One region of the Nonomuraea sp. NPDC050547 genome, then DNA from elsewhere that is predicted to be linked to it. Evidence: predicted binding sites of a transcription regulator. Region 1 holds the regulator's gene; the other holds the start of a gene.
The links. The regulator HrcA, encoded in region 1, represses chaperone genes, less so after heat shock. The targets are predictions, from matches to a motif close to TTGGCACTCTCNNNNNGAGAGTGCCAA.
Positions count from the first base shown of each region.

Region 1 (14,154 bases):
GGCAGTCGGTCACGGGAGTAGCCTATCGAGGCGACCCGTTGCCAATCGGTAATCCTGCGTACCGTGCGCCGGAAGATCCACGCGGTTAGGGTGTGTGTGCGACACTTCAGCACAAAAGACGATTCAGGCTCGGGCGAGGCCACCTGGCGAGGACACGACTGGGTAATGCATCCCAAGGAACCGGGAAAACCTCAAGAACCGGATGAGCGTAAACCCGCAGGGAAGGCCGAGCGTCCCATTGATGTGACCACCGAAACCCTTCTGGCCGACAGGTCGCTGGGGGCGGTGCCGGTCGGATGGGACGCCGACGTGGCCGTTACCGCGCTGTACAGTGCGCACTTCCGGTCATTGGTTCGTCTCGCCGTGTTGCTCGTGCGCGACATAGCAACCGCGGAGGAAGTCGTGCAGGACGCGTTCGTCGCCATCCATGGCGCCTGGCGCAGACTGCGTGACCCCGACAAGGCACTCGCCTACCTGCGGCAGTCTGTCGTCAACCGGTCCCGTTCCGTTCTGCGTCACCGAGCCGTCGTGGAGAAGTACGCGCCCAAGGGCCTGCCAGACGCCCCGAGCGCCGAGAACGGCGCCATCGGCGAGCTGGAGCGCTCCGCAGTCATCGAGGCATTACGCGCGCTGCCGACCCGGCAGAGAGAGGCCCTTGTCCTTCGTTACTACGGGGATCTGTCCGAGGCTGAGATCGCCCATGCCATGGGCATCAGCAAGGGCGCGGTCAAGAGCCACACCGCCCGTGGCATGGCCGCCTTGCGATCCGTCCTGGAGAAGATGTCATGACCCAGCCGCCCGACGAGTACGGCGACATTCTGCGCCGCGTGCTCCGCGCGGAGGCGGACGCGGTCGTGCCGTCTCCGGAAGGTCTGGAGATCATCCGCGGCCGCATCGAGCGGCGGGGCGTGCGCAGCGTGTTGTGGTGGCGCATCGGCGCCGCCACGGTCAGTGCCGTACTGGTCGCGGGCACCGTCGTCATGGTGGTCCCCTCACTCAGGGAACGGGTCATCACGCCCACCCAGATCCAGCCGGTGGAGGACTCGACCGTCCCGCCGGACAACTCCTCCACCAACCGCCCTCAGGACAAGCCCAGCCCGAGCAGGTCGGAGCCGGCGATCCTGCCCGCCGACCCGACGCCCACGCCGACGTCGCCCGGACAGGCCACCGAGTCGGCCAAGTCGACGGCGAAGCCGTCCCCGAGCGGCAGCGTCACCCCGACGCCGACGCCCTGCCCGACCACTCCGGAAGAGGAGGCCGCGCCGCGCGAGGACTGCCCCACGGCGTCGGCCAGTCCCACGCCCTCCGGCCCCACTGACACGCCCATCCCGTCCGGCAGCTGCCCGCCGGAGGAGTGCCCGCCGGACGACCAGCCGCCCGCGCCACCCACCGACCTGACGACGCCGCTGACCTCCAACCAGGTGAGCTGAGGTCTCACCAGCGCCCCGTGCGCGCCATCAGCACCGCCGCCGCGGCCACTCCCGCGGTCGAGGTCCGCAGCACCGTGGACCCCATCAGCGCCGGTACGGCTCCCGCCGCGACGAACCCGGCCAGCTCGCCTTCCGAGATCCCGCCCTCGGGCCCGACCACGAGCACGATCTCCCCGCCGGCGGGCAGGCTCACCCGCGACAGCGGCTCCGCCGCCTCCTCGTGCAGCACGAGAGCCAGCGCCGCCCGTCCGAGCAACGCCTCCACCTCAGCGGTGGAGGCCAGATCGGCCACCTCGGCTCCGTGGAAGCGCCGTGCCTGCTTGCCCGCCTCCCGCGCGGTGGCGCGCCACTTGCCGAGCGCCTTGGCGACCTTGTCGCCCTTCCACTGGGTGATGCTGCGCGCGGCCGCCCAGGGCACGATGCGGTCGACACCGGCCTCGGTCATCATCTCGACGGCCAGCTCGCCCCTGTCGCCCTTGGGCAGTCCCTGGACGACGACCACGCGTGGCGCGGGAGCCGGGACCTCGTAACGCTTGAGCACGTCGAGCAGCAGCCGGTCCTTGAGCGCCTCGCGCACGACGCACTCGGCCACCGCTCCGTCGCCGTCGGTGAGGTCGACCCGCTCACCCGCCCGCAGCCGCCTGACGGCCGCCGCGTGGCGGCCCTCCGGGCCGTCGAGCACCGTCTCATCGCCGCCGAACGTCTCGCGCCCGGCCAGGAACACCGGAACGCTCATGGCCGCATCCGCTCGCCGTACAAGGAGGTCAGCGGCCGTTGAACGCGTCTCGCAGGCGGGAGAAGAAGCCCTGCTGGCCCGGCGCGAACTTGCCGGGCGGGCGCTCCTCCCCGCGCAGCTTCGACAGCTCGCGCAGCAGCTCCTCCTGGGCCGGGTCGAGGCGGCCCGGCGTCTCCACGTTGACGTGGATGAGCAGGTCGCCGCGGCCGGAGTCGTTGAGGCGCTGCACGCCGCGGCCGTACATGGAGATCACCTGGCCGGACTGCGTGCCGGGGCGGACGTCGACCTCCTCCGCGCCGTCGAGCGTCTCCACCGTCAGCACGGTGCCGAGGGCGGCGGCGGTCATCGGAATCTGGACGGTGCAGTGGAGGTCGTCACCGCGCCGCTCGAAGATCTCGTGCGGCCGCTCGACGATCTCCAGGAAGAGGTCTCCGGGCGGGCCGCCGCCGGGGCCGACCTCGCCCTCTCCGGCCAGCTGGATGTGGGTGCCGTCCTCGACGCCCGCGGGAATGCGGACCTTGATCGTACGGCGGGTGCGCACCCGGCCGTCGCCCGCGCACTCCTGGCAGGGGTTGCGGATGATGGAGCCGAAGCCCTGGCACTGGGGGCACGGCCGCGAGGTCATGACCTGGCCCAGGAAGGACCGGGTGACCTGGGAGACCTCACCCCTGCCGCCGCACATGTCACAGGTGTCGGGGTGGGTGCCCGGCGCCGCGCCGGCGCCCTGGCAGACCTCGCAGACCACGGCCGTGTCGACGACCAGTTCGCGCGTGGTGCCGAACGCCGTCTCGCGCAGGTCCAGCTCGACGCGGATGGTGGCGTTGCGCCCCCTCCTGGCACGCGAGCGGGGGCCGCGCCCGCCGCCCGCCGTACCGAAGAAGGCGTCCATGATGTCGCTGAAGGGGAAGCCCGCACCGAAACCGGCCGCTCCCGCGCCCGCGCCGGCGGCGGCGAAGGGGTCGGCGCCAAGGTCGTACATCTGGCGCTTCTGCGGGTCCGACAGCACCTCGTACGCCTGCGTGATCTCCTTGAAACGCTCCTGCGTCGCGGGATCGGGGTTCACGTCCGGGTGCAGCTCACGGGCCAGCCGGCGATAGGCCTTCTTGACCTCGTCCTGACTGGCGTCACGGCGCACCCCGAGGGTGCTGTAGTAGTCGCTGTTTGCCACTTATCGACCTCTTAAGAAGCAGCCAGGATCTGGCTGACGTAGCGTGCCACTGCGCGCACGGCGCCCATGGTCACCGGGTAGTCCATCCTCGTGGGGCCGAGGACGCCCAGCCGGGCCAGTTGGTTGTCGCCAGAACCGTATCCGGTGGCGACGATGGACGTACCGTGGAGATAGGGGTTTTCCGCTCCGATGCGCACGGTGAGCGCGGTCGGGGTGTCCGTTGTCGTCTCGCCGAGCAGGCGCATGAGGACGACCTGCTCTTCCAGCGCTTCGAGGACGTCGCGCAGGCCGATGGTGAAGTCGGCGCCGGCCAGGTTGGCCGCACCGGCGAAAACGATCTTCTCGTCGTGCCGTTCGACGAGCGTCTCCAGCAGGACCGACAGAATCGTCGCGACGACCGGCCGGTCCTCCACCGGAAGCCGTTCCGGCAGATCGGCCACCAGGTCGGGCACCTCGGCCAGCCCGCACCCGTCGAGACAGGCGTTGAGCACGGCGCGCAGGTGCGCGATCCGGGGATCCTCGATGACCTCGGGCAGTTCGACGACGCGCTGCTCGACCCGGCCCGTGTTGGTGATCAGCACGAGCATGATCCGCCGCTCGCTCAGCGGCACGAGCTCGACGTGACGCACGCTGGAGCGCGTCAGCGTCGGATACTGCACCACCGCGACCTGCCTGGTCAGCTGCGCCAGCAGCCGCACCGTGCGGGTCACCACGTCGTCGAGGTCGACCGCGCCGGCCAGGAACGTCTCGATGGCCCTGCGCTCGGCCGTGGACAGCGGCTTGATCTGCGAGAGGCGGTCGACGAAGAGCCGGTAGCCCTTGTCCGTCGGCACCCGGCCCGCGCTGGTGTGCGGCTGGGTGATGTACCCCTCCTCCTCCAGCGCGGCCATGTCGTTGCGCACCGTGGCCGGGGAGACCTTGAGGTTGTGGCGCTCGGCCAGCGCCTTGGAGCCCACCGGTTCGTTGGTGGACACGTAGTCCTCGACAATCGCGCGGAGGACCGCGAGTTTCCTGTCGTCGAGCACGTGTGCACCTCCTACCTCTTCCCTTGGGAAACGCCAGGTCTGGCACTCGGTGTTCCCGAGTGCCAAGTGTACGGCTCTCACCCACAAGGTGCGATAACCCTCGTGCTAGCGGACGGCAAGCCGGTACGGCCACACTTGCCGGTATGAGTGATGATTTCCGGCAGGGTGGAGGATGGCAGCCTCCTCAGCAGCCTCCGTACGAGCCTCCGCCGCAGGGTGGACCCCCGTACGGCCCCCCGCCGCAGAGCGGTCCCCAGTACGGGCCTCCGGGCGGCCCGCCGTACGGCCAGCCGCCGTCGGGCCCCCAGCAGGGCCAGCAGCCCTCAGGTCCCCAGTACGGCCAGCCGCCGTCGGGCCCGCAGTACGGACAGCAACCCCAGTACGGACAGCAGCCCCAGTACGGCCAGCCCCCCTTCGGCCAGCAGCCCCAGTTCGGGCAGCAGCAGTTCGGCCAGCCCCCCTACGGCGGCGCGCCCCCGTTCCCCCCGCCGGTGGACGGCAAGCGGCTGCGCCCGCCCCTGTGGCAGATCGCCGCGGCCTGGGGCGTGGCCGTCGTGTTCGTGATCGCCGGCATCGCGCTGTTCGCGGGCGGCGTGACCAGCGGCGTGAGCGGCGCCGCCCCGAGCAAGACGTTCCAGCCCGGCCAGCCCGCCACGGTCACCATCGACCCGGCCGACCGGCCCGCGCTCTACCTGTCGCGCGGCACCCAGGTCAGCTGGGAGTGCCAGATCAACGGCAACGCCAAGCTCGTCACCACTCCCGTGAACCAGACCGTCGAGCTCAACGGCACGAGCTGGGAGCTGATCGCGCTGGTCAACGCCCCGGCCGCGGGTGACTACCAGATCAGCTGCACGATCGAGCCCGACGCGCAGACCCGCTTCGGCGTCGGCAAGGACCTGGCCTCCGCGGCCGGCGGCATCATGGGCGGCGTGGCCGCGCTGTTCATCCTGCCCGCGGTCGGCGTGCTCATCGCGGTGGTGTGGACGGTCATCGTGCTGGTGCGCCGCAGCGGCCACCGCAAGCGCCTCGCGATGGGCGGGTGATTTGCTACGGTCCCCGTGTGTACGACGGTGATGTGCTCGCGGGGAACTGGCGGCGTCCGGGCAAGGGCAAGATCCCTCAGGTCCCGGCGGATCCCGACCTGGTCGTGGAGGACGCCGACAGCGGATTCTGCGGCGCCGTGGTGGCCTGCGACAAGGAGGCCGTCACGCTGGAGGACCGCTTCGGCAAGCGCCGCCTGTTCCCGCTCGCGCCCGCGGCGTTCCTGCTGGAGGGCAGGCCGGTGACGCTGGTGCGGCCGGTCGCCCCGGCGGCGGGCGGGACGAGGCGCAGCGCGTCGGGCTCGATCGCCGTCGAGGGCCTGCGCGCCCGCGTGGCCCGCGAGAGCCGCATCTACGTCGAGGGCGTGCACGACGCCGCCCTCGTGGAGAAGATCTGGGGCCACGACCTGCGGGTCGAGGGCGTGGTCGTGGAGTACCTGGAGGGCGTGGACGACCTGCCCGCCATCGTCGCGGAGTTCGGCCCGTCCACCGGCAGGCGGCTCGGGGTCCTGGTGGACCACCTGGTGCCCGGTTCCAAGGAGAGCCGGATCGCCGCCCAGGTCAGCTCGCCCGACGTGCTGATCGTCGGGCACCCGTACATCGACATCTGGCAGGCGGTGAAGCCGTCCGTCCTGCGGATCCCCGGCTGGCCGGACGTGCCGCGCGGGGTGCCGTGGAAGGAGGGCGTGATCGCCGCTCTGGGTTGGCGCGTGGAGCCCGCCGCGGCGTGGCGGCGCATCCTGGGCGCCGTCTCGACCTTTTCCGACCTCGAGCCCGAGCTTCTCGGCCGGGTCGAGGAGCTGATCGACTTTGTCACGGAGGCATCATGAGCCAGGACCATCCCCAGCCTGACGACGACTCCACCCGCCGGGTGGAGCGCTCCGACATCCCCGACCACGGCCAGCCGCCCTCGGGAGGCTACGGTCAGCAACCTCCGGGTGGCTACGGTCAACAGCCCCCGAGCGGATACGGCCAGCAGCCTTCGGGAGGCTACGCTCAGCAGCCCCCCAGCGGGTACGGCCAGCAGCCGCCGGGCGGATACGCCCAGCCTCCCTCGGGAGGCTACGGCCAGCAGCCCTCAGGCGGGTACACCCAGCAGCCGCCCTCCGCCGACTACCCCTACGGGCAGCAGCCGTCGGGCCCCCAGGGCTACGGCTACCCCCAGCAGCCCCCGCCCGGCTACGGCTACCCGGCGGCCCCCCAGCCCCACACCCCCGGCATGTACGGCCCGCGCCCCGGCACCGACGACACCACGATGGCCATGCTGTCCCACCTGCTGGGCCTGCTGGTCTCCTGGATCGGCCCGCTCGTCATCTACCTGATGAAGAAGGACGAGTCGCCCTACGTCCGCGACCAGTCGGCCGAGGCGCTGAACTTCCAGATCACGATGTTCATCGGCTACATCGTCTCCTTCGTCCTGACGATCGTCATCATCGGCTTCCTGCTGCTGCCGGTGGTCTGGGTCGTCTCGCTGATCTTCCACATCCAGGCGGCCATCGCCACCAACAAGGGCGAGAACTACCGCTACCCGATCAGCATCCGCATGATCAAGTAATACGGAGAATCACGGTTCGATCACTCTCCGGAATGATCCCAGCTCCCCGGGTGACGATGGACGGGTCACTCACGGGGAGGTCATGGTGCACGAGCGCCTGCGCAACACCACCAGATACCTGGCAGCCGCCGCCTACCTGGATCCCGGCTTCCGCGACCGGGCGCTGTACGCGCTGATCGAGCGCCGCCACCACGCGGTGGCGCCGTCGGTCGGCGGCTTCGACCTGGGCCCCGTGCTGCGGCACTGCCTCTACTCGCGGTCGCTGCTGACCGTCAGGGAGGCCGCGGTCACGGTGATGCTGCTGCTCGCCCTGCTGTTCGACTTCCAGGCCACGACGCCGTGGCTCACGGTCCTGGGCGCGCTGGCGGCCTTCGCCTCCGGCGGGTTCGGCGGTCTGGGGCGGCGCAGGCGGCTGAGTCCCGTCCTCGTGGCCGGTCTGGTGGTCGGCTTCTTCGCCCTGGTGGTCGTGCCCGCGCTGCTGCTGACCAGATATCTCGGCGCGAGCGGCTCGGGGATCGAGGAGGACAGCGGCTCCGGCTGGATGGCGCCCCTGATGCTCCTGGCCGCCATCGCCACCGTGCTGGCCTACCGGGTGCGCGTCTACCGGATCCTGTCGGAGCGGCTGCGGCCGGGCGCGGGCCGTACCGGAGCCGAGGCGGGCCCGCGGATGACGGAGGTCAAGCTCGCGCAGCACGGCAACCTGACGCTCTACTCCGGCGAGAACCCGTTCGTCGGCGCGGGCGAGCTCATGCGGGCCTGGACGATCGCGGCCGAGCTCGACCGGCGCACCGGCGACGCGGGCCGGGCGCCGGCCATGGTGGACGCGGTGGACCTGCACGAGTTCGTGGGCGAGCGGCTCAGCCAGATGCGCACGGCCGCCGAGCCCGCCATGCCCGTCCACCTGGACATCCTCGACCACGTGATCGCGCAGGGCCGCCTCAACCAGCTCCACGGCGAGCACCCGCTCCTGCACGGCACCCGGCCCCGCTACCAGCTCGGCGACCGGGAGCTCCAGGCGGTGATCCGCAACCCGCAGTCGGGCGCCCGCCACTACCGCTGGATCGTGGTCGGCACCAGCGGCGCGGCCGTCACCGACGTCGAGGGCGAGGAGGTGCTGCCCGCCGAGGACCGCGACACCACCGTGTCGATCTTCATCCATCTGGCCGTCGAGGGCCGGATGCTCTACACCGAGTTCATCGTGACGGCGCTGCCGCCCGTGCGCGGCGCCTACCGGGTGGTGGACGAGCTGCCCAGGGAGGCCGGCGCGGCGCTCGTGCTGGCCGCGCTCAGCCGCGCCCCGCTCGCGCTGGCCCGCGACGTCGTCGGCGCGCCCGCCCGGCTGCTGCGGCGGATCTTCATGGCGATGCGGCTGCCCGAGGACCCGGACAAGTACGTGGTCTACGACTACGGAGCCAGGGTCAGCCTGCGCGAGGCGGGGGCCGAGCCGCGCATCAACACCTTCCTCGAAGGGCTGGACGCGTTCAAGTACGCCAAGCTCGTGGAGGAGCGGCTGAACAACGCGGTGCTGGACTTCCTGGAGCAGCGCGGCGTGGACACCGCCGCGTACCGGCAGCAGATCGCCGCCGTCATCAACAACGGCACGGTGGTCAACGGCGGCACGTTCAACGGATCCAACATCGGCGGCCAGGGCGCGCAGTTCGCCGCGCCCGCCGGCAAGGGGGCCGCGTGAGCACGCCCGACCCGCGGGCGCCCAACTACGGGACGGTCGTCAGCGGCGGCACGTTCACCGGCAGCAACATCGGCGGCCAGGGCTCGGTCTTCCAGTCCGGCCAGGCGCGCTCCGTCCCGCGGGAGGAACTGGAGCGGCTGCGGAGTCAGGTGGAGGCGCTCCTGGCCCTCGTGCGGGCGCACGAGGCCGAGCTGCCACAGGCCCGGCAGGCCCGCCGCGACCTGGAGGAGGTGCTGGCCGAGGCCGAGGCCGAACCCGGGGAGCGCGACCCGGCCCGGGTCACGGCCGCCCTCGACCGGCTCGGCACCCGCCTGGCGCCCGTCACCGCCCTCGCCGCCGCGCTGGGCCCGATCGCCGACCTGGTCGCCGCACTCCTGTGACGCTTCCTCCCTGGGGCGGTGGTCAGAGCGTGAGGTCGCGGATCAGGGCGTCGGCGAGCAGGCGTCCGCGCAGGGTCAGCACCATGCGGCCCGCCTTGAACGTCTCCTGCTCCAGCAGCCCGTCCCCCACGGCCCTGGCCACGGCGAGCTTCGCGCCGGGCGCCACGTCGGCCAGCGGGTATCCGGTGATCAGCCGCAGCTCCAGCATCAGCCGCTCCACCTCGCGGTCGGCGTCCTCCAGCACCTCCCTGGCGTGCGCCGGGGAGACGCCCTGGGCCAGCCGCTGCGCGTAGGCGGCGGGGTGCTTGACGTTCCACCAGCGGGTGCCGCCCACGTGGCTGTGCGCCCCCGGCCCGACGGCCCACCAGTCGCCGCCGGTCCAGTAGAGCAGGTTGTGCCGGCACCGGCCGGCCTCGGAATCGGCCCAGTTCGACACCTCGTACCAGGAGTATCCGGCCTTCGCCAGCAGTTCGTCGGCGATCAGGTAGCGGTCGGCGGCCACGTCGTCGTCGGGCATCGGCAGCTCGCCGCGCCTGATGCGGGCCGCCAGCCGGGTGCCCTCCTCGACGATGAGCGAGTACGCGGAGACGTGGTCGGGCCCGGCGGCGATCGCCGCCTCCAGCGAGGCCCGCCAGTCGTCGTCGCTCTCTCCCGGGGTGCTGTAGATGAGGTCGAGGTTGACGTGCGCGAACCCGGCTTGCCGAGCTTCCCGTACGGCTTGCGCCGCCCGCCCCGGTGTGTGGTGCCGGTCGAGCACCTTCAGCACGTGCTCCCTGGCCGACTGCATGCCGAAGCTGATCCGGTTGAAGCCGCCCGCGCGCAGCTCGGCCAGATATTCGGGGTCGACGGACTCGGGGTTGGCCTCGGTGGTGACCTCCGCGCCGGGGCGCAGGCCGAACTCCTCGTCGATCGCGGCCAGGATGCGGGCCAGGTCGCCGGCGGGCAGCAGGGTGGGGGTGCCGCCGCCGAGGAACACCGTCTCGACGGGCAGGTCGGCCGTGCCGAGCACGCGGCGCGCGAGCCGTACCTCGTCGATGGCGGTGTCGGCGTAGTCCCGGTGCGAAGCGCCGGGGCCCAGCTCGGCGGCGGTGTAGGTGTTGAAGTCGCAGTAGCCGCAGCGCGTCACGCAGAACGGGACGTGCACGTAGAAGCCGAACGGGCGCTCGCCGAGGCCGCGCAGGGCGCTCTCGGGCAGCTCTCCGGACGGGGGCGCGGGATCGCCGTCGGGCAGGGTGGATGGCACCCCTCCAGTCTGCCTTCTGCCATTGACTGCCCGATCACACCGTCCTACTGTCAGGGCATCTTAAAGGAAAGTTTCCTATCAGTTCAGGAGACGCCGCGTGAAGAAAGTCCTGCTCGCTCTCACCCTCTTACTCGGTATGACGGTGGTGTCAGCCCCGGCAGAGGCCACCCACGGCTCCGACTACAAGAGAGTCGCCTACTTCGTCCAGTGGGGCGTCTACGGCCGCAACTACCACGTCAAGGACATGGAGACCAGCGGGGCGGCCCGCAAGCTCACTCACATCAACTACGCCTTCGGGTTCGTGAACCAGCAGGCCGAGTGCTACTCGGCCGACGCCTGGGCCGACTGGCAGCGTCCCGTGCCCGCCGAGCAGAGCGTGGACGGCGTGGCCGACGCGCCCGGCCAGGCGCTCAACGGCAACCTCAACCAGCTCAAGAAGCTCAAGGCCAAGCACCCCAAGCTCAAGGTCCTGATCTCACTGGGCGGCTGGACCGGCTCCAAGTACTTCTCCGACGCGGTCCTCACCGCGGAATCGCGGAGCAAGCTCGCCAAGTCCTGTATCGACCTGTGGCTGCGCGGCAACCTGCCCGGCCTGGCCGACGGCACGGGCGCCGGCGTCTTCGACGGCATCGACCTCGACTGGGAGTGGCCCGGCTACCCCGGAGCCCCCGGCAACGTCGTACGTCCCGAGGACAAGCAGAACTTCACCGCCTTCGTCGCCGAGCTCAGGTCGCAGATGAACGCTTACAAGCGTTCCGCCCTGATCACGGCGTTCCTGCCCGCGGCGACCCGCGTCATCGACGCCGGCCTCGAGGTGCGCAAGGTCTTCCGCAACCTGGACTACGCCACCATCCAGGGCTATGACCTGCACGGCCCGTGGGACAAGATCACCGGCCACCACTCCAACCTCTACAACGACCGCCGCGACCCCAACGAGATCCGCGAGAGCCTCGACCAGACGGTCAACTACTACCTGGAGCGCGGCGCACCGATACGCAAGCTCGTCGCCGGCGTGCCCGCCTACGGCAAGGGCTGGACCGGCGTGCCCGCGGGCCCGGCCAAGGACGGCGTCTACCAGCCCGCCACCGGCGCGGCGCCCGGCAAGTGGGAGGCGGGCTCCGAGGACTACAAGGACATCCTCGCCAAGCCCGGCAAGCGCTACCGCGACGTCAGGACCGGCGCCGTGTGGCTGTACGACGGCAACGAGTTCTGGACCTACGACGACCCGATCGTGATGCTGCAGAAGGCCGCCTACATCCGGCACAAGGGCCTGGGCGGCTACATGATGTGGTCCATCGACGGTGACGACGCCAAGGCCTCGCTCACCTCCGCCCTGTACAGGGTCCTGCGCTAGAGGCGGGACGGCGCACGGGCCGCACCAGCGGGGGGCTGCCCGTGCGCCGCTCCCCGCCGGTCGGCGTCTCAGCGCATGAGGCGTTCGGCGCGGCGGTCCCAGTAGGAGCCGTGGCCGGGAAAGGCCAGGATGCGCGCCAGGACGTCCTTGTCGCCGTGGTAGGCCAGCACGGACTCGGCGACCGTGACGCTCCCCTCCGGGCGGGCCACGATCTCGACCCGGTCGCCCACGCCCAGCTCGCCCGTCTCCACCACGCTCAGGTACGCGCCCACCCGGCCGGCGTCGGTGAAGCGCTTGAGCCAGCCCGGTTCGTCCATCCAGTTGCGGAACACCACGCACGGAATGCGCGGCCCGCTCACCTCCAGCAACGCCGTGCCGACCCGCCAGCGCTCGCCCAGCATCGCCCCCGACACGTCCACCCCGGACGTGGTGAGATTCTCGCCGAACTGGCCGTCGCGCAGCTCCCGCCCCAGCTCCCCTTCCCACCAGTCATAGTCTTCGCGGGCATAGGAGTAGACGGCCTGCGTGGGCGCGCCGTGGTTGGGCTGGTCGGCCCGCTCGTCGCCCTCCAGCCCGTTCCGCCGCACGCCGACCCGGCGCGTGACCGCCTTCTTGTCGATGGCGGTGCGCCCCAGCTTGCCCGCCCACTCCGCGTCGACCGCCCGCCCCACGTTCACTGAGATCAGCCGCATGGCTCCGACGGTAACCGACCCCGTGAGGCGGGGGCGCACGCGGTCACCGGCTCAGCCTCAGGTCGGCCAGCTGTAACAACGTCGACAGCGCCGCCTCCCGCGCCTCCTCCCCGTCGCCCTCCTCACCGAAGCACTCGGCGGCCACGTCGAGCACCGCCCGGACCACCGCCGCGTCCGGATAGGGCACCTCCACCCCCACCGTGCCGTCGGCGGCCACCTCGGCCGGGCGCAGATGCAGGCGGAGCAGCCGCCGCGTCTCCTCCGCGATCGCGACACCCAGCAGGGCCGCCCTCTCATACCGCTCAGCAGCGATCACAACACTCCTCCTGTCGCACTCATGTTCGAGATTCGAAAGGCTAGAGTGCGGCACCGACAAAAATCCCGCGCCGGGTAGGGTCGAACGGTGTGCGATCCCCTCGTGACCACTGTCCGCCTGACCGTCGAACTCGGCGGCAATCCCGTCCTCACCGGCCACGACCTGGTCGTACGACCAGGTGAGCTGGTCGCGATCGTGGGCGAGAACGGGTCCGGCAAGTCCACGCTGCTGCGCTGCCTGGCCGGTCTCCAGCCACCGACGAGCGGGGAGGTCACGGTCTTCGGTGCGCCTCCGGCCGACGTGGCGGCGTTCTGGCAGCGGGTGGCGGTGACGGGGGACGAACCGGCCTGGTATCCGGGTCTCACCGCCCGGGAGCACCTTGAGCTGGTGCTGGCCGTACACGATGGGCCGCGCATGAGCGTGGAGCGGGCGCTGGAGCTGTTCGACCTCGGTCCGCGCGCGGACGCCGTCCCGCTCAACCTCTCCACGGGCCAGCGCCAGCGTCTCGCGCTGGCCGCCGCCCTGGTACGGCCCAGCCGCCTCCTGCTGCTCGACGAGCCGGAACGCGGCCTGGACACCGCCTTCCGCGAGCGCCTGGGCGCCCTGCTGCTGGAGTACACGGCCGGCGGCGGCACCGTCATCATGGCCACCCACGACCCCGACCTCGCCGCCCGCGCCCGCCACGTCTCCCTCGCGACCCGGGTGGGCGGACGATGACCGGGGTGCGCGAGATCAGGGAGCTCGTCCGGGCCAGGTCCGGGCGGCGGCGGAGCCTGAGCGACCGCTACGCGGCGCTGTTCGGGCTGGCGATGGGCTGCGCGATGCTGGCCCAGCCCGTCTCCGCCGCGTTCGAGGCCATGGCCGCGCCGCCACCGCCGGAGCAGGTGGGTGCCGGGCTGGCGCTGGTGACGCTCGTGTTCGCGGGCTTCCTGTGGGCGGCGCGCACGATCGGTCCCGTCGTGGTGTCGGCGGCGGACGCGGCCTGGCTGCTGCTGTCCCCTCTTGACCGGCGCGGCGTGCTGGGGCGTTCCGCGCGGACGCTGCTGCTGGTCAGCCTCGTGGTCGGCGCCGGTCTCGGACTGGCGGCCCTGGCGGTGACCGGCGCGCCCGACTTCCTCGTCTGGCGGCTGGCCGGCGCGCTCGTGGCGGGCGTCTCGGTGAGCGCGGGCGGGATGGCGCTGGCCGTGCTGGCCCAGACCTCCGACCCGTGGGACCTCGCGCTGCGGGCGGTGATCGCCGCGCTGGTGCTGGCCGCGGTCGTCCTGATGCTGGTCGCGGGCCACCACGTGCCGGCGGCCGCCTGGTCGGCCGTTCCGGTCCTCGTCTCCGCCTTCCTGGTACGGCAGGCCCGCTCGGCCCTCGTGCGCATCCCCGCCCGCCGCCTGCTGTCGTCATCGGCCAGGGCCGGGCATCTGGCCAACGCCACCGTGAGCCTGGATCCGAGCCTGCTGAGCCGGCTCGCCGAGGACAACCACTGGCGTGGCGCCCGCCTGCGCAGCAGGCCGTGGCCCGGCCTGCCCGCGGT
Region 1 is NZ_JBITGW010000014.1:110,403-124,556, forward strand. It holds gene ACIBHY_RS32270 (histidine triad nucleotide-binding protein) at 1-13, opposite strand, end outside; gene ACIBHY_RS32275 (SigE family RNA polymerase sigma factor) at 244-789, shown strand; gene ACIBHY_RS32280 (hypothetical protein) at 786-1,430, shown strand; gene ACIBHY_RS32285 (16S rRNA (uracil(1498)-N(3))-methyltransferase) at 1,435-2,166, opposite strand; gene dnaJ (molecular chaperone DnaJ) at 2,195-3,334, opposite strand; gene hrcA (heat-inducible transcriptional repressor HrcA) at 3,346-4,359, opposite strand; gene ACIBHY_RS32300 (hypothetical protein) at 4,503-5,402, shown strand; gene ACIBHY_RS32305 (DUF3097 domain-containing protein) at 5,420-6,229, shown strand; gene ACIBHY_RS32310 (DUF4870 domain-containing protein) at 6,226-6,954, shown strand; gene ACIBHY_RS32315 (hypothetical protein) at 7,037-8,644, shown strand; gene ACIBHY_RS32320 (hypothetical protein) at 8,641-9,024, shown strand; gene hemW (radical SAM family heme chaperone HemW) at 9,047-10,267, opposite strand; gene ACIBHY_RS32330 (glycoside hydrolase family 18 protein) at 10,365-11,621, shown strand; gene ACIBHY_RS32335 (MOSC domain-containing protein) at 11,690-12,313, opposite strand; gene ACIBHY_RS32340 (hypothetical protein) at 12,357-12,629, opposite strand; gene ACIBHY_RS32345 (ATP-binding cassette domain-containing protein) at 12,732-13,346, shown strand; gene ACIBHY_RS32350 (DUF6297 family protein) at 13,343-14,154, shown strand, end outside.

Region 2 (14,154 bases), on a different contig from region 1:
GTGGGACCAGCGATCCCACGGCCGCTCGCAGCGCGCCGCCCCCGAGGACAGCACGATCGACCGGCTCGGCGACGACCTGGCCGAGGTGCTGGAGCGCTTCGTGCCCGGCCCGTGCGTGCTGGTCGGCCACTCGATGGGCGGCATGACCATCATGGCGCTGGCAGACCGCCACCCCGAGCTGTTCGGCGACAAGATCCGCGCCGTCTCGCTCATGGCCACCAGCGCGGGAAAGCTGGCCGAGCTGACGCTGGGCCTGCCCGCGATGGTCTCCAAGGCGGTCCACAAGATCGCACCGGGCACGATCTCCCTGCTCGGCAAGCGCGGCTCCCTGGTGGACAAGACCCGCCACGCCGGCAGCGACATCGCCTTCCTGATCACCCGCTTCGTCGGCTTCGGCGACTCCAAGAACGTCAGCCCGACGCTGGTCGACTTCGCCGAGTCGATGATCCGCGCTACCCCGACCGAGGTGTTCGCGAACTTCTACCCGGCCCTCATGGACCACGACAAGCTCTCGGCGCTGCACGTGCTCGATCCGGTGCCGACCGCGATCCTCGTCGGCGACAAGGACTGGCTGACCCCGCCCGAGCACGGCAGGGCGATGGCCGAGGCCCTGCCCAGGGCGAGCTTCACCGAGGTGCCCGACACCTCGCACCTCATCCAGCTGGAGCGCCCGGCCGTGGTCAACGAGGCGCTGCGCGATCTGATCAAGGAGATCTAGTGGAAAGGCTCGCCACCGCCGAGGACATGCGCGCGTACGGCACGCGGCTGGCGGCCCGGCTGCGCGCGGGAGACCTGCTGGTGCTGTCCGGCCCGCTGGGCGCCGGGAAGACCACGATGGTCCAGGGGATCGCCGAAGGCCTGAAGGTCCGCGGCCCGATCACCTCGCCCACGTTCGTCATCGCCCGCGTGCATCCGTCGCTGTGCGAGGGTCCGCCGCTCGTGCACGCGGACGCGTACCGGCTGGGCGGGGATCTGGAGGTCGACGACCTCGACCTGGACGCCTCGCTGGAGGAGTCGGTCACCATCGTCGAGTGGGGCGAGGGCCTGGTGGAGGGGCTGTCGGAGGACCGCTTGGAGATCCACATCGACCGGGAGGGCGGCGACGACGTCCGCCTTGTCACCCTGCGCGGGGTCGGCGAGCGCTGGGCCGACACGCCGTCTGATCGCGCAGAAGAGTAAAACGCTCCTCAGGCCCCGGCAACCCTGGCACCCTTGACGAGTATCGACATTGGCGTAAATCATGATCATTGGTCATGGATTTACCTAGATTTTCTGGGTATCAGGTGGGGCGGTATCCGCAATTCTGGTGGATGCTGAGGGAAGTCGGCGGAGTGGGGTGCGGCCGTGCTCAGGGTCAGGCAAGTCGCGTACGCAGGTGCCATCGTCATGTTCGGCGTCGTCGGCTGCACAGCCGACGCCTCGACCGATCCCACGGCCACGCCCTCGGCGAGCCCCACGACCACCGCGACCACCTCCCCACAGGCCACGGCGAGCGCCACACGGGCGCCCATCGACGTCCAGCTCAACCCCGACCGCGTCACCGCGGGCGAGACCTCCAAGGTCTGGATCCTGGCCAACTGCCCGGTGCCCACCGGCGGCCCCGCGCACGTCGGCACCGCCTCCTCCAACGCGTTCCTGTCCGGCGTCACGCTCAACCCCGTGCCGCCCGCCACCCCGTCGGCCAGCCCCGCCAACGCCACGGCCACCCCCGCGCCCGTCCCCTGGGTACGCGGGCAGGCGTCGGTCTCCGGCACCGTCAAACGCGGCAACTACACCGTCGACGTCAAGTGCGACGGCACCAGCCACACCGGCAGGGCCACGCTGCGCGTGGTCAGGGCCACCGACGACACGCCCACCGGCGTGCCCACCAAGGCGCCCAGGGCGGGCGGCGGCGGCACGTTCGGCCAGGACGCCGGTGACGACTCCTCGATGCCGATCGGCCCCGTAGGCGTGATCGTCGGCCTGGCCCTGGCGGGCGGCGCCATACTGATCCTCAAGCGCCGCCGGGCCTGAGCATGGCCCGTGCGGGACGGATCGTGCTGGCGGGCGCGATCACCGGCCTGGTGCTGGTGGCGTTCGGCAAGACCGTGGAGAAGAAGGCCGAGGCCGTCGTCCCGGAGAGCATCGGCATCCCCTCCATCGACGTGGACGCGCCGCTGATGAAGCTCGGGCTGACGAAGGACGGCGAGGTCGAGCTGCCGCCGTACGAGAAGCCCAAGCTGGCCGGCTGGTACGAGAAGAGCGCCGTCCCGGGGGAGAAGGGCGCCTCCGTCATCGTCGGACACGTGGACACCAAGACCGCCCCGGCCGTCTTCTACAAGCTGAAGCACCTGCGCAAGGGCCAGATCGTCCGCGTGGAGCGCAGCGACGGCAAGACCGCGGAGTACAAGGTCGACTCGGTCGAGCAGGTGCACAAGAACGACTTCCCAGCCAAGCGCGTCTACGTCGAGGACGGGCTCAAGCTGGTCACCTGCGGCGGAAAATTCGATTACGCCAAGGGCGAGTACGACGATAACGTCATCGTCTATGCCTCCCGCGCCTGATGCCTCCGGAGTAAGAGTCCCCTGGTCGGAGGTGGCCGCGCCGGTGCGCGCCCGCGTCGAGGACCTGCTCGGCGGGCGCGTGGCGGAGGCCGTCACCCAGACCGGCGGCTTCTCTCCCGCCACCGCCTCGCGGCTCCTGCTCGACACCGGCCGCCGCGCCTTCGTCAAGGCGGTCGGCCCCGGCGTCAACGACCGGGCCACCGCCCTGTACCGCGACGAGGCCCGCGTGGCCGCCGCGCTGCCGCCCAGCGTCCCCGCGCCGCGCATGCTCACCTCCTTCGAACAGGACGGCTGGGTGGTGCTGCTCTTCGAGGACGTCGACGGCCGCCCACCGGCGATGCCGTGGCGGCGCGACGAACTCGACCGCGTCCTGGCCGCCGCCGACGAACTCGCCGCCTCGCTCACCCCCGCCCCCATCGACGCGCCGCCCATCGCCGAGGTCTTCGGCCAGATGTTCCGCGGCTGGCGGCGGCTCGGCCACGGCGAGGACCACGACGGGCTCGACCCGTGGATCGTCCGCAACCTCGACGCCCTGGCCGAGCTGGAGTCCGGCTGGGAGAGCGCCGCCGCCGGCGACACGCTCGTCCACGCCGACCTGCGCGCCGACAACGTCCTGCTCACCGACGAACGCGTCTACGTCGTCGACTGGCCCTACGCCTGTCTGGGCGCCGCCTGGTTCGACCGGCTGGCCATGCTGCCCTCCGTCACCATGCAGGGCGGCCCCCGTCCCGGCGAGCTACTCGCCGACCCCGACCCGGCCGTGACCTGCGTCATCGCCGCCCTGGCCGGCTTCTTCGTACGGCAGAGCCGTCAGCCGCCGCCACCCGGCATCCCCACCGTCAGAGCCTTCCAGGCGGCGCAGGGCGAGGTCGCCGTCGAATGGCTTCGCGAGCGGACAGGATGGTCATGACGCGGGGCCGGTAGGCTCATTGTTCGTGCTGGTCCTGGCTTTCGATACCGCGACACCCGCTGTCACCGCCGCTCTCCACGACGGTGACCGCGTGCTCGCCGAGTCCACCACGGTCGACGCGCGCCGCCACGGCGAGCTGCTCGTGCCCACCATCGAGAAGGTGCTGGCAGAGGCTCGGGTGCGGCTGCGCGAGGTGACCGCCATCGTCGCCGGCACCGGCCCCGGCCCCTACACGGGGCTGCGGGTCGGGCTGATGACCGCCCAGGGGCTGGGCACCGCGCTCGGGCTGGCCGAGGTCTACGGCGTCTGCACGCTCGACGCCCTCGCCTACGGCACCCGCCGGGACGAGCCCTTCCTCGTGGTGACCGACGCGCGGCGCAAGGAACTGTTCTGGGCCCGCTACGACGACGCGCGCACGCGGGCCGAGGGGCCGTTCGTGGACAGGCCGGCCGACATTCCGCGAGACGGGCTGCCGGTCGCCGGGGCCGACCTCTACCCGGAGGTGCTGGGGGAGGCGGTGGCGCCGCCGTACCCCTTGGCGGGGTTTCTGGCCGCGCTGGCGGCCGAGCGCATCGCGGCGGGGCAGCCGCTCGACGAGCCGCGCCCCATCTACTTGCGGCGGCCCGACGCGGTCGAGCCCAAGGCACCCAAGAAGGTGACCGACAGGGAGCCCAGGCGGACCAGGGAGCGGGCGTGAGACTGCGGCAGATGACCGACGCGGACCTGCCCGCGGTCATGGCCATCGAGCGCGCGACGTTCCCGCTGGACGCGTGGAGCGAGGGGATGATGCGCGGCGAGCTGGCCGACCAGCCGCGCACCCGGCACTACGTCGTCGCGCTGCGCGACGACGGCGAGATCGTCGGCTACGCGGGGCTCGCCGCGGCCGGCGACCAGGCCGACGTGCAGACCATCGCGGTGCTACACGACCACCAGAGCCGGGGCATCGGCGGCGCGATGCTGACCGAACTGCTCGGCGAGGCGCGCCGGCGCGGAGCCAGGGAGATCTTCCTGGAGGTCAGGTCCGACAACCCGCGGGCCAAGGCGGTCTACGAACGGTTCGGTTTCGAGGAGATCGGCCTGCGCCGGCGCTACTACGACGACGGCACCGACGCGGTCATGATGAGAAGGAAGCTGGATGGCTGACAAGCACGAACCCCTGGTCCTCGGCATCGAGACCTCGTGCGACGAGACCGGGGTGGGGATCGTACGCGGGCACACGCTGCTGGCCAACACGATCGCCTCCAGCATGCACGAGCACGCCAGGTTCGGCGGCGTGGTGCCGGAGGTGGCCTCGCGGGCGCACCTGGAGGCGATGACGCCGGTCGTGGAGGGGGCGCTGACCGAGGCGGGCCTGACGTTCTCCGACATCGACGCGATCGCGGTCACCGCCGGTCCCGGACTGGCCGGGGCGCTGCTGGTGGGCGTGGCCGCCGCCAAGTCCTACTCGCTCGGCCTGGGCGTCCCCCTCTACGGAGTCAACCACCTGGCCGCCCACGTCGCCGTCGACCAGCTCGAACACGGGCCGCTGCCCAAACCCTGCATCGCCATGCTGGTGTCCGGCGGTCACTCGTCGCTTCTCCTGGTCCCCGACGTCGCCCAGGACGTGATCTCCCTCGGCTCCACCGTCGACGACGCCGCCGGTGAGGCCTTCGACAAGGTCGCGCGGGTGCTCGGCCTGCCCTTCCCCGGCGGCCCCCACATCGACCGCGCCGCCCGCGACGGCTCCGCCGCCGCGATCAGCTTCCCCCGCGGCAAGATGGACGACGGTACCCTCGACTTCTCCTTCTCCGGCCTGAAGACCGCCGTGGCCCGCTGGGTCGAGGCCCAGGACTCGATCCACGTGCCGGACGTCGCCGCCTCCTTCCAGGAGGCCGTGGTGGACGTGCTGACCCGCAAGGCCCTTCAGGCGTGCAAGAAGTACGGTGTGAAGGACCTGCTCATCGGTGGTGGCGTCGCGGCCAACTCACGGCTGCGCGCGCTGGCCCAGGAGCGTTGCGACAAGGCGGGCGTACGGCTGCGCGTGCCCCGCCCCGGACTCTGCACCGACAACGGCGCCATGGTCGCCGCGCTGGGCTCTGACCTGCTGGCGGCCGGGATCACCCCGTCGGCGCTGGACATCCCCGCCGACTCGTCGCTGCCCATCACGACCGTTCACGTGTGAGGCGACCACCCGCCAGGGCGGCGGCGTTCTGTGCTCCGGGGCCGCGGTTCCTCACGCCACCGATGCGGGTCTTGTGAGGTTCCGGGTTTCACGTGGGACGTCGCCGCGCCCGAGGTCGCACGTGTGACGGCCCCCAGGGGTATTCCGGCGCCGCGCGGTGGGGGTTCGGCGCCGCGCTGGACGGCGGCCAGCGCGGCGCACGGAACCCGGTCAAGAGCGGAGTTGTCACGGCGAGCACCCCGTGAGCCCTCACGACCATCGCTCGACGGGCGGTCAGAGGTATGGCGGGGCGGGTGCGTGGGCTCTGCCGTAGCTGCTCCAAAGGCCCTTTGAGTCAGTCCTTGGATCGCGTCGGGCGGAGGAGCGCCTCGGCGAGGGCGAGCATGGTCTCCTCCAGGGCGCCGAGGCGCTTGGTGAGGTCGGTGGAGGCGTCGGTGACGGACTGGGTCAGCTCGTCGCGGTCCGGGCGGGCCTCGATCGTGGCCGAGAGTTCGGCGGAGGCGGCGGCCAGGCGTTCGTCGATGGCGTCGAAGCGCCTGACCTGCTCGGTCGTCTGCGAGTCGAGCAGTTCGCCCACCCGCTCGGCGATCGCCAGCGTCGCGGGCAACTGGCCGACGCGCTGGTTGACCGCCTCGACCCGGTCGTCGACGCCCTCCAGCTGCTCGGTGCCGCGGGTGAGCTGGGTGTCCACGCCGTCGAAGCGGGCCACCACGTGCTCCTCGACCTCGCCGAGGCGCTCGTCGAGGGATTCGAAGGCGTTGTCGAGCTTGTTGAAGCGGCCCTCGGTGCGCGTGGCGGTGTCGGAGCGGTGCTGGTCGGCGGCGGCCAGCCACTCGTCGACGATGGTGACCCGCCCGTCGAGCGTCTCGAAGCGGGCGTCGACCCGGCCGTCGAGGTCGCCGATGCGCTTGCCCATGTGGTTGTCGAGGTCGCCGATGTGGGTGTCGAGCTCGCCGACGCGCTTGTCGAGCCCGACGAGGCGGTTGTCGACGCCGCCGACCCTGCCGTCGATGCCGTCGAGGCGGGTGTCGATGTCGGCCAGGCACTCGTCGGCGGTCTCGATGCGGCCGTCGACGCTGTTGAGCCGGCCGTCGACGGCGATCAGGCGGCCGTCGACCCGGTCGACCCGGCTGTCGAGGCCGTCGAAGCGGCCGGACAGCCGCTCCTCCGCCGTCTCCACCCTCGCGTCGACCTGCTCGACGGCGCTCTTGAGCTCCTCGCCGACCGCGCCGATGCGGGCGGTGAGGGTGCCGGAAAGGTCGGCCATGCCGCCCTCGACCCGCTCGGTGCGGGCCGTGAGCTCGCCGATGGACTTGTCGAGCCGGGTGAAGCGGCTGGCCGCCGCCTCCATGCTGGCGTTGAGCTGGCCGAGCTTCCCGGCGAAGTCGCCGAGCCGCTTGGCGATGCCCTCGGTGCCGTCGAGCACCGTCTGCAACCGCTTGAGCGCCTCGTCGACGCTCTCGCCGACCGTGCCGACGTCCGCCCACAGGCTGGGCAGCTCGATGACGGGGCTGACGCGCTGGCTGACGTTCTCCACGCGGGCGTCGACGTTGCCGATCTGCTCGCCGACGGCGTCGACGTGGTCGCGTACCGCCTCCACGTGCTGGGCCAGTCCCTCGGCCCAGACCGGCGGCTTGGTGGAGATGTCGTCGAGGCGGCCGCTCACGGACTCGAGCGTGCCGCTCAGCCCGCCGAGCTCGCGCTCGCGCACCTCGCGCAGCAGCCACTCCATGCCTTCGAGCCGCTGGCGGATCTCGTCGAGCACGGCCCCCTGGGTGCGCTGCTCGTAGACGTGGTCCTGGGCGGCGCGCGCGAGTAGCTCCCGCATCCTGTCGGATATGGCGGTCTGGCCGCCTGCCTGCAAAAGGGTGGTGTGATTGGAATGATCCACCGAAAGCTCCTTCACTCGCCGACGGAGTGCCGCGCAGCGGTGGGATAGGTCCGGTATGCAATGACTGAAGGAGAACGCGGTAATCCGCTATAGGGGGGAGAACTCCCGCCCGTCCACCTTAGCCTTTGGATCAAGGTCCGTCGGGGTGACTGGAAAAGATCCTGTTTTGTCATTTATGCAGGTGGGAGCCCCAGGCAGATGAGAACAAAAGGTTGGTTCATAATCCGCGTGAGGATGATTACTCCGGACTTGTCACCGGAAAGTCTCAGGTCTCGCCGCAATCGTTCGATGTCCACGGCGGAGCCGCGCTTCTTGATGGTGACATTTCCTATTTCGCGGGCCCGGAGTGCCGCCCGCAGCCGCTTCAGCGAGAACGGCAGCGCCTCGTCCACCTCATACCTGGCCGCCCAGGGCGTGTCCACCGGCTCGTCCCCGGTGATGTAGGCGATCATCGGATCCGCCAGCCGTCCGCCCACCATCTCGGCCACCTCGCCCACCAGATGGGCCCGGATCGCCGCCCCGTCGGGCTCGTAGACGTACCGGCCGAGCTCGCCCACCGCCGCCCGCACGCCCGTGGGCGTGAGCGTCTGCCCGCCCGGCAGCAGCGTCGCCCTGCGCCCCGCCTGCCCGGGAGTCCAGAGCGCCGCCTCCTTGACCTCTCCCTTGTACGAAACCCACTCGGCCTCGGCCGCCTCCGGTATGTACTCGTACGGAATCCCCGGCGCCACCTTCAGACACGACCCCCGAGCCCGCCCCACCAGATCCATGACCACCGGCCAGGGCGGCGAGTAGGCCTGCGGATCGAACGTCCTCCCCCTGGCGGTACGGCGGGCCGGATCGGCGAACAACGCGTCGTACTCCTCCGGGGCCACCTCCGCCGCGTCCCCCACCCGCACGCGTACCCGCTCCCCGACCCCCAGCGCCTCGGCGTTGGCCCGCGCCACGGCGGCGGTGAGCGGATCGAGCTCGACGGCGTCCACGAGATGCCCGGCCCGCGCGAGCTCCAGCGCGTCCCCGCCGATCCCGCAACAGGCGTCCACCACCCGGGCGGGCCCGTGGGTCGCCGCGGTCAGCCGCCGCGCCCGATGCGCCGCCACCTCGGCCCGGGTGGACTGCTCCAGCCCGTGGGGCGTGAAGTACATGAGCCGGGCGTCGTCCCCGAATTTCGCCACCGCCCGCGCCCTGAGCCCGGCCTGGGTGAGCGCGGCCGAGGTGAGCGCGCTGTCGTAGGTCTTCCTGAGCCGCGTGGCCGCCTTGACCGGATCGCTCCCGCTCAGCTCGACCGCCTCGTCCAGAGCTTTGCGGCCACGGGGGGTCAGCAGGTCGAGAAAGGCGTCGAGGTCCACGTCATCCGACGTTAGTGCACGCGCTCAGGTCAGCAGGTCGGCGAAGTCGACCTCGACGGGGAACGGGGACTTGGCGGTGAGCTTGCCGTGGTGGGTGACGTCGGCGCGGTAGAAGTGCGTGACCTCGTCCAGCACATATGTGTAGATGACGGGCTTGCCCTCCTCTTCTTCGACCAGCCAGAAGTGCTTGATGCGGGCGTCGGCGTACATGCGCGGCTTTACCTCCCGGTCCCGGTACTGGGACTCGGGGAAGACCACCTCAACGACAAGGTGGACGGCCTCCGAGGGGTAGGAGTTCGCGCTGTCGCTGTCGGCCGCCGCGTCGATCACCACGACGTCTGGGCAGGGGCGCTGTCTCCTGTCGATCTTGACGTCCATCTGCGTTGCTACGGCCAGGGTTTCGGGAGCCTGCGCGGTGAGGAGAGAGCGCAAGCTCGAGATGACGCGTTCGTGGAAGCGGCGTTGGGGGGACATGAGGATGAGGGCTCCGTCAATGAGTTCGACGCGCTTGAAGAGGTCCAGCTCGCCGTTGGGCCCGTCCTGAGGCAGGAGATCGAGATCGTCGGACGTCCAGCCGCCGTCCGGCGGGTAGGGCCAGTTCGCGAGTACGTCTCTCGTGCGGTCCATCGTGGCGGTCACATCACTCACTGTAAGGTCGGTGTCGTCGCCGTTCGTGGTCATCGAACCACGTTCTGCTGCGCTTTCCTCTAGGAGAGATGTTCCCCCATTCACAGCTCCGTGTCGCCCAGGGAGACCAGGAGTTTGCGGAGGGTTTCGGCCAGGGCTTTCTGGTCGGCGGGGGTGAGGGCGGACAGGAGTCTCGCCTCGTTGGCGACGTGGAGGGCCAGGAGGTCACCGGCCAGGCGTTCGCCCTCCTCGGTCAGCGCCACCAGGACCATGCGGCGGTTGCTCTCCAGCGGCCAGCGCCGCACCAGGCCGCGCTCCACCAGGCGGTCCATGCGGTTGGTCAGGGCGCCGGGGCTGACCAGGGCGGAGGCGGCCAGGTCCTTCATGCACATGGTGTGCTCCGGGTTGCCGCGCAGCAACGTGGCGAGCATGTCGAACTCCCACGGCTCCAGCCCGTGCTCGGCGAAGAACTCCTTGATGCCCCGCTCCAGCAGGCGCGAGGCGCGGGACAGGCGGCCCACCACACCCATCGGGCTCACGTCCACGTCGGGGCGGGTGGCGGCCCACTGCTTCGTGATCGCGTCCACTGCGTCTCGCATGCTGTGCACACTATCAAAAACTTCGAGGTTGAAATGTTCGAGGGTGCGGGCTACTGTCCACCACGTCGAAAGTTTCGATGTCGAAGTGTTTGGAGTGGAAGAGCGATGAAGATTCTGGTGCTGGGCGCGACGGGGTACGTCGGGGGCGCGCTCGTCGAGGAGCTCGCCGGCCGCGGTCATGAGGTCGTGGCGCTGGTACGGCCGGCCGCCGACGGGGGCAGGCGGCTGCCCGCCGTACCGGAGGAGAGGTACGGGGACCTGTCCGACGCGGCGTCGATCACCGCGGCCGTGACGCCGGACGTCGACGCGGTCGTGCACGCGGCGCAGCTCACCGGCGATGAGGCGACCGACCTCCAGGTGATCGGGGCGTTGCTCGGCGCGGGCAGGCCGGTGGTGTACGTGAGCGGCGTGTGGGTCCTCGGCGCGACCGAGGACGGGCACGAGGAGAGCGCGGCCGACCCGATCCCGATCGTGGGGTACCGGCCGAAGGTGGAGGATCTGGTGCTCGGCGCGGGCGGCGTGGTGGTGCGGCCGGGGCTGGTGCACGGGCGCGGCGGCGGTATCGCGGCGATGCTGCGCGGCTGGGCGGCCGAGCGCGGGCGCGGGGTGCACGTGGGCGAGGGCGGGGAAGGCTCGACGTTCGTGCACGTGGACGACCTGGCCGAGCTGATCGTGACGGCGGTGGAGAAGGGGCGGCCCGGCGCGATCTACCACGGGATCGCGGAGGAGCACGTGCCGCTGGCCCTGGTGGCCTCGGCCGCTGCCCGGTCGGCGGGGGCCGATGAGGGCGCGGACGTGCTGTCGTGGCCGGTGGAGGAGGCGGCGGGGGTCGTGGGCCTGCCGTTCGCCGAAGCGCTCGCGCTCAGCCAGCGTGTCAGCTCTGCGCGAACCCGTGCGGCACTCGGATGGGCCCCCAGCAGGCCGGGTATCCTCTCCGAGCTGCGGGAAGGCTCTTACGCCCGCTGAGCCGGTTCGTGTTGACTGTCAAGCCCCTCTTGCATATGTTTCGTGTTGGCACTCTCCCCTTGAGAGTGCCAACGTGCGACGAGGCAGGTCTACCACCCGCGACGGCAGGCCCCGCTGGTCGCCTCTTCTAGATCATTCAAATCTGAAGGGGAGGTCCGATCGTGACGACCGCCACTAAGGTTCCCGTTAAGCCGCTCGGCGACCGCATTGTGGTCCAGCCGCTTGAGGCCGAGCAGACCACCGCTTCCGGCCTGGTCATCCCAGACACCGCCAAGGAGAAGCCGCAAGAGGGCAAGGTCCTCGCGGTGGGCCCGGGCAACTGGGACGAGGACGGCGACAAGCGGATTCCGCTTGACGTCTCCGAGGGCGACATCGTCCTCTACAGCAAGTACGGCGGCACCGAGGTCAAGTACGGCGGCGAGGAGTACCTCGTGCTCTCCGCCCGCGACGTTCTCGCGATCATCGAGAAGTAAGCCGGTATGTGTCGGGCCCCGGACGCAGCTCTCAGCAGAGGCGACCGGGGCTTTCGACGCTAGGAGAGGACTTTCAACCAAATGGCGAAGATCCTGGAGTTCGACGAGGACGCGCGGCGCGCTCTTGAGCGCGGCGTCAACGCCCTCGCGGACGCCGTGAAGGTAACCCTCGGCCCGCGTGGCCGTAACGTCGTCATCGACAAGAAGTTCGGTGCTCCGACGATCACGAACGACGGCGTGACCATCGCTCGCGAGATCGAGCTGGAAGACCGCTACGAGAACCTCGGCGCCCAGCTCGCCAAGGAAGTGGCCACCAAGACCAACGACATCGCGGGTGACGGCACCACCACCGCGACCGTCCTGGCCCAGGCCATGGTCCGCGAAGGTCTGCGCAACGTCGCCGCCGGCGCCTCGCCGCTGTCGCTGAAGCGCGGGATCGACAAGGCCGCCAAGGCCATCAGCGACAAGCTGATCGCCAGCGCCCGCGAGGTCGGCGACAAGAAGGAGATCGCCAACGTCGCGACGATCTCCGCCCAGGACGCCAAGATCGGCGATCTCATCGCCGAGGCGTTCGACAAGGTGGGCAAGGACGGCGTCCTCACGGTCGAAGAGTCCAACGCCATGGGCATGGAGCTCGAGTTCACCGAGGGCATGCAGTTCGACAAGGGCTACCTGTCGCAGTACATGGTGACCGACCCCGAGCGCATGGAGGCCGTCCTGGAGGACGCCTACGTGCTGCTCACCCAGAGCAAGATCGCCTCCATCGCGGACTTCCTGCCGCTGCTGGAGCAGGTCGCCCAGACCAAGAAGCCGCTGTTCGTGGTCGCCGAGGACGTCGAGGGCGAGGCCCTGGCCGTCCTGGTCACCAACAAGATCCGCGGCACGTTCACCTCCGTGGCCGTCAAGGCCCCGGGCTTCGGTGACCGTCGCAAGGCGATGCTCCAGGACATGGCCATCCTCACCGGCGGCCAGGTCGTCGCCGAGGAGGTCGGGCTCAAGCTGGAGCACGTCGGTCTCGAGGTGCTCGGCACGGCCCGCCGCATCGTCGTCACCAAGGACGCCACCACCATCGTGGACGGCGCCGGCGACGCGCAGGCGATCGAGGACCGGGTCAAGGAGATCAAGCTCGCCATCGAGCAGTCCGACTCCGACTGGGACCGCGAGAAGCTGCAGGAGCGCCTGGCCAAGCTGGCCGGCGGTGTGTGCGTGCTGCGTGTCGGCGCCGCCACCGAGGTCGAGCTCAAGGAGAAGAAGCACCGTCTCGAGGACGCGATCTCCGCGACGCGCGCCGCGATCGAGGAGGGCATCGTCTCCGGCGGCGGCACCGCGCTGATCCACGTCGGCAAGGAGCTGGACGACCTCGGCCTCACCGGGGACGAGGCCACTGGCGTGGGCGTCGTCCGCCGCGCGCTGGTCGAGCCGACCCGCTGGATCGCCGAGAACGCCGGCCTCGAGGGCTACGTCGTCACCCACAAGGTGGCGGAGCTGTCCGCGGGCCACGGCCTCAACGCCGCGACCGGCGAGTACGGCAACCTGATCGACCAGGGCGTCATCGACCCCGTCAAGGTCACCCGCTCGGCGGTGCAGAATGCGGCGTCCATCGCCGGCATGCTGCTCACGACGGAGGCCCTGGTGGTCGACAAGCCCGAGGAGGAGGCCCCCGCCGCCGGCGGCGGTCACGGTCACGGCCACGGCCACTGATCGCTTCCTGGATCGCCACTGACCTCTCAAGGTCGCCAAGGCCCGTTGAGGCCGCCACGGCCCTGAGGTCGCCACGGCCCGCACCGCTCGCCGGTGCGGGCCGTTTCGCGTTCCTGCGGTGTTTGCGTGCTGTCTTCCCGCGCGTGCCATCCGCTGTGCGTGCTGTCTTCCGTGCGTGGCGTCAGTTGTGCGTGCTGTCCTCCCGTGAGGGCTGTCTTCAGGGCGGGCTGTCTTCGAGGGTTGACGTCCGTTTCGAGGGGTGCGTCGGTGGTGGGGCCGGTCGTTCGGGGTGAAGGGCGGGTTCTCGGGGTGGGCGTCCGTGCTGGGGGCGCCCCTGGCGGGGCTGGGGCGTGTTCTGCGGCCCTTCCGCTACGGCCCAGCCGCCCTACCCCCACCCGTCGCACAGGGCCGGGCTCCGTCCAGGGTGACGCTCCTCCGGTGATGCGGGGCTGGCCGCCGTTACGCGCGTATCGTGCCCGTCTGGGTGGTTCATGCCTGTATATGAGTTCTTATAAGCATGAGGCGTATGTAGCGCATGAGGTCCGGTGGGCGATCTCATGCGTAGAGGCGGCGACCGGTGGATGTCCAGATGTGGAAAGTTGGGTTATTGCGGTAAACCAACCTATGGAGTAAAGCGTCTCGCGCCCGTGACAATTTTCGCGCATTTCGGGGAATCGGGTGAAATATTCCGACTCCATAGAAAGGCTTAGTGTGGTCGTCCGATTACGGGTAGTTATCGTCTCTTCAATGTGACCAATCCGTAGCCGTTCGCCATGACGACAGGCCGGACCAGGGCGGGCATCATGCCTAACGTGAGCGAGGGAAGCGTCGCCGACGCCAAAATTGGGGTAAGGCTCGCGTCGAGACTTCCGGCACGGACGGATGACTCCGACCTAAGAGAACTGACGAGCCTCGCCGTTGCGGGCGATCGTTCTGC
Region 2 is NZ_JBITGW010000020.1:88,427-102,580, reverse strand. It holds gene ACIBHY_RS41255 (alpha/beta fold hydrolase) at 1-718, shown strand, start outside; gene tsaE (tRNA (adenosine(37)-N6)-threonylcarbamoyltransferase complex ATPase subunit type 1 TsaE) at 718-1,179, shown strand; gene ACIBHY_RS41245 (hypothetical protein) at 1,387-2,013, shown strand; gene ACIBHY_RS41240 (class F sortase) at 2,016-2,543, shown strand; gene ACIBHY_RS41235 (phosphotransferase family protein) at 2,527-3,453, shown strand; gene tsaB (tRNA (adenosine(37)-N6)-threonylcarbamoyltransferase complex dimerization subunit type 1 TsaB) at 3,479-4,150, shown strand; gene rimI (ribosomal protein S18-alanine N-acetyltransferase) at 4,162-4,596, shown strand; gene tsaD (tRNA (adenosine(37)-N6)-threonylcarbamoyltransferase complex transferase subunit TsaD) at 4,589-5,614, shown strand; gene ACIBHY_RS41215 (hypothetical protein) at 5,949-7,505, opposite strand; gene ACIBHY_RS41210 (methyltransferase domain-containing protein) at 7,679-8,851, opposite strand; gene ACIBHY_RS41205 (Uma2 family endonuclease) at 8,876-9,490, opposite strand; gene ACIBHY_RS41200 (MarR family winged helix-turn-helix transcriptional regulator) at 9,580-10,077, opposite strand; gene ACIBHY_RS41195 (NAD-dependent epimerase/dehydratase family protein) at 10,183-11,043, shown strand; gene groES (co-chaperone GroES) at 11,202-11,516, shown strand; gene groL (chaperonin GroEL) at 11,598-13,217, shown strand; gene ACIBHY_RS41180 (sigma-70 family RNA polymerase sigma factor) at 14,021-14,154, shown strand, end outside.
Region 2: groES (co-chaperone GroES) is a predicted target of HrcA. The motif match lies at 11,089-11,115, and genes of this name have one in related genera.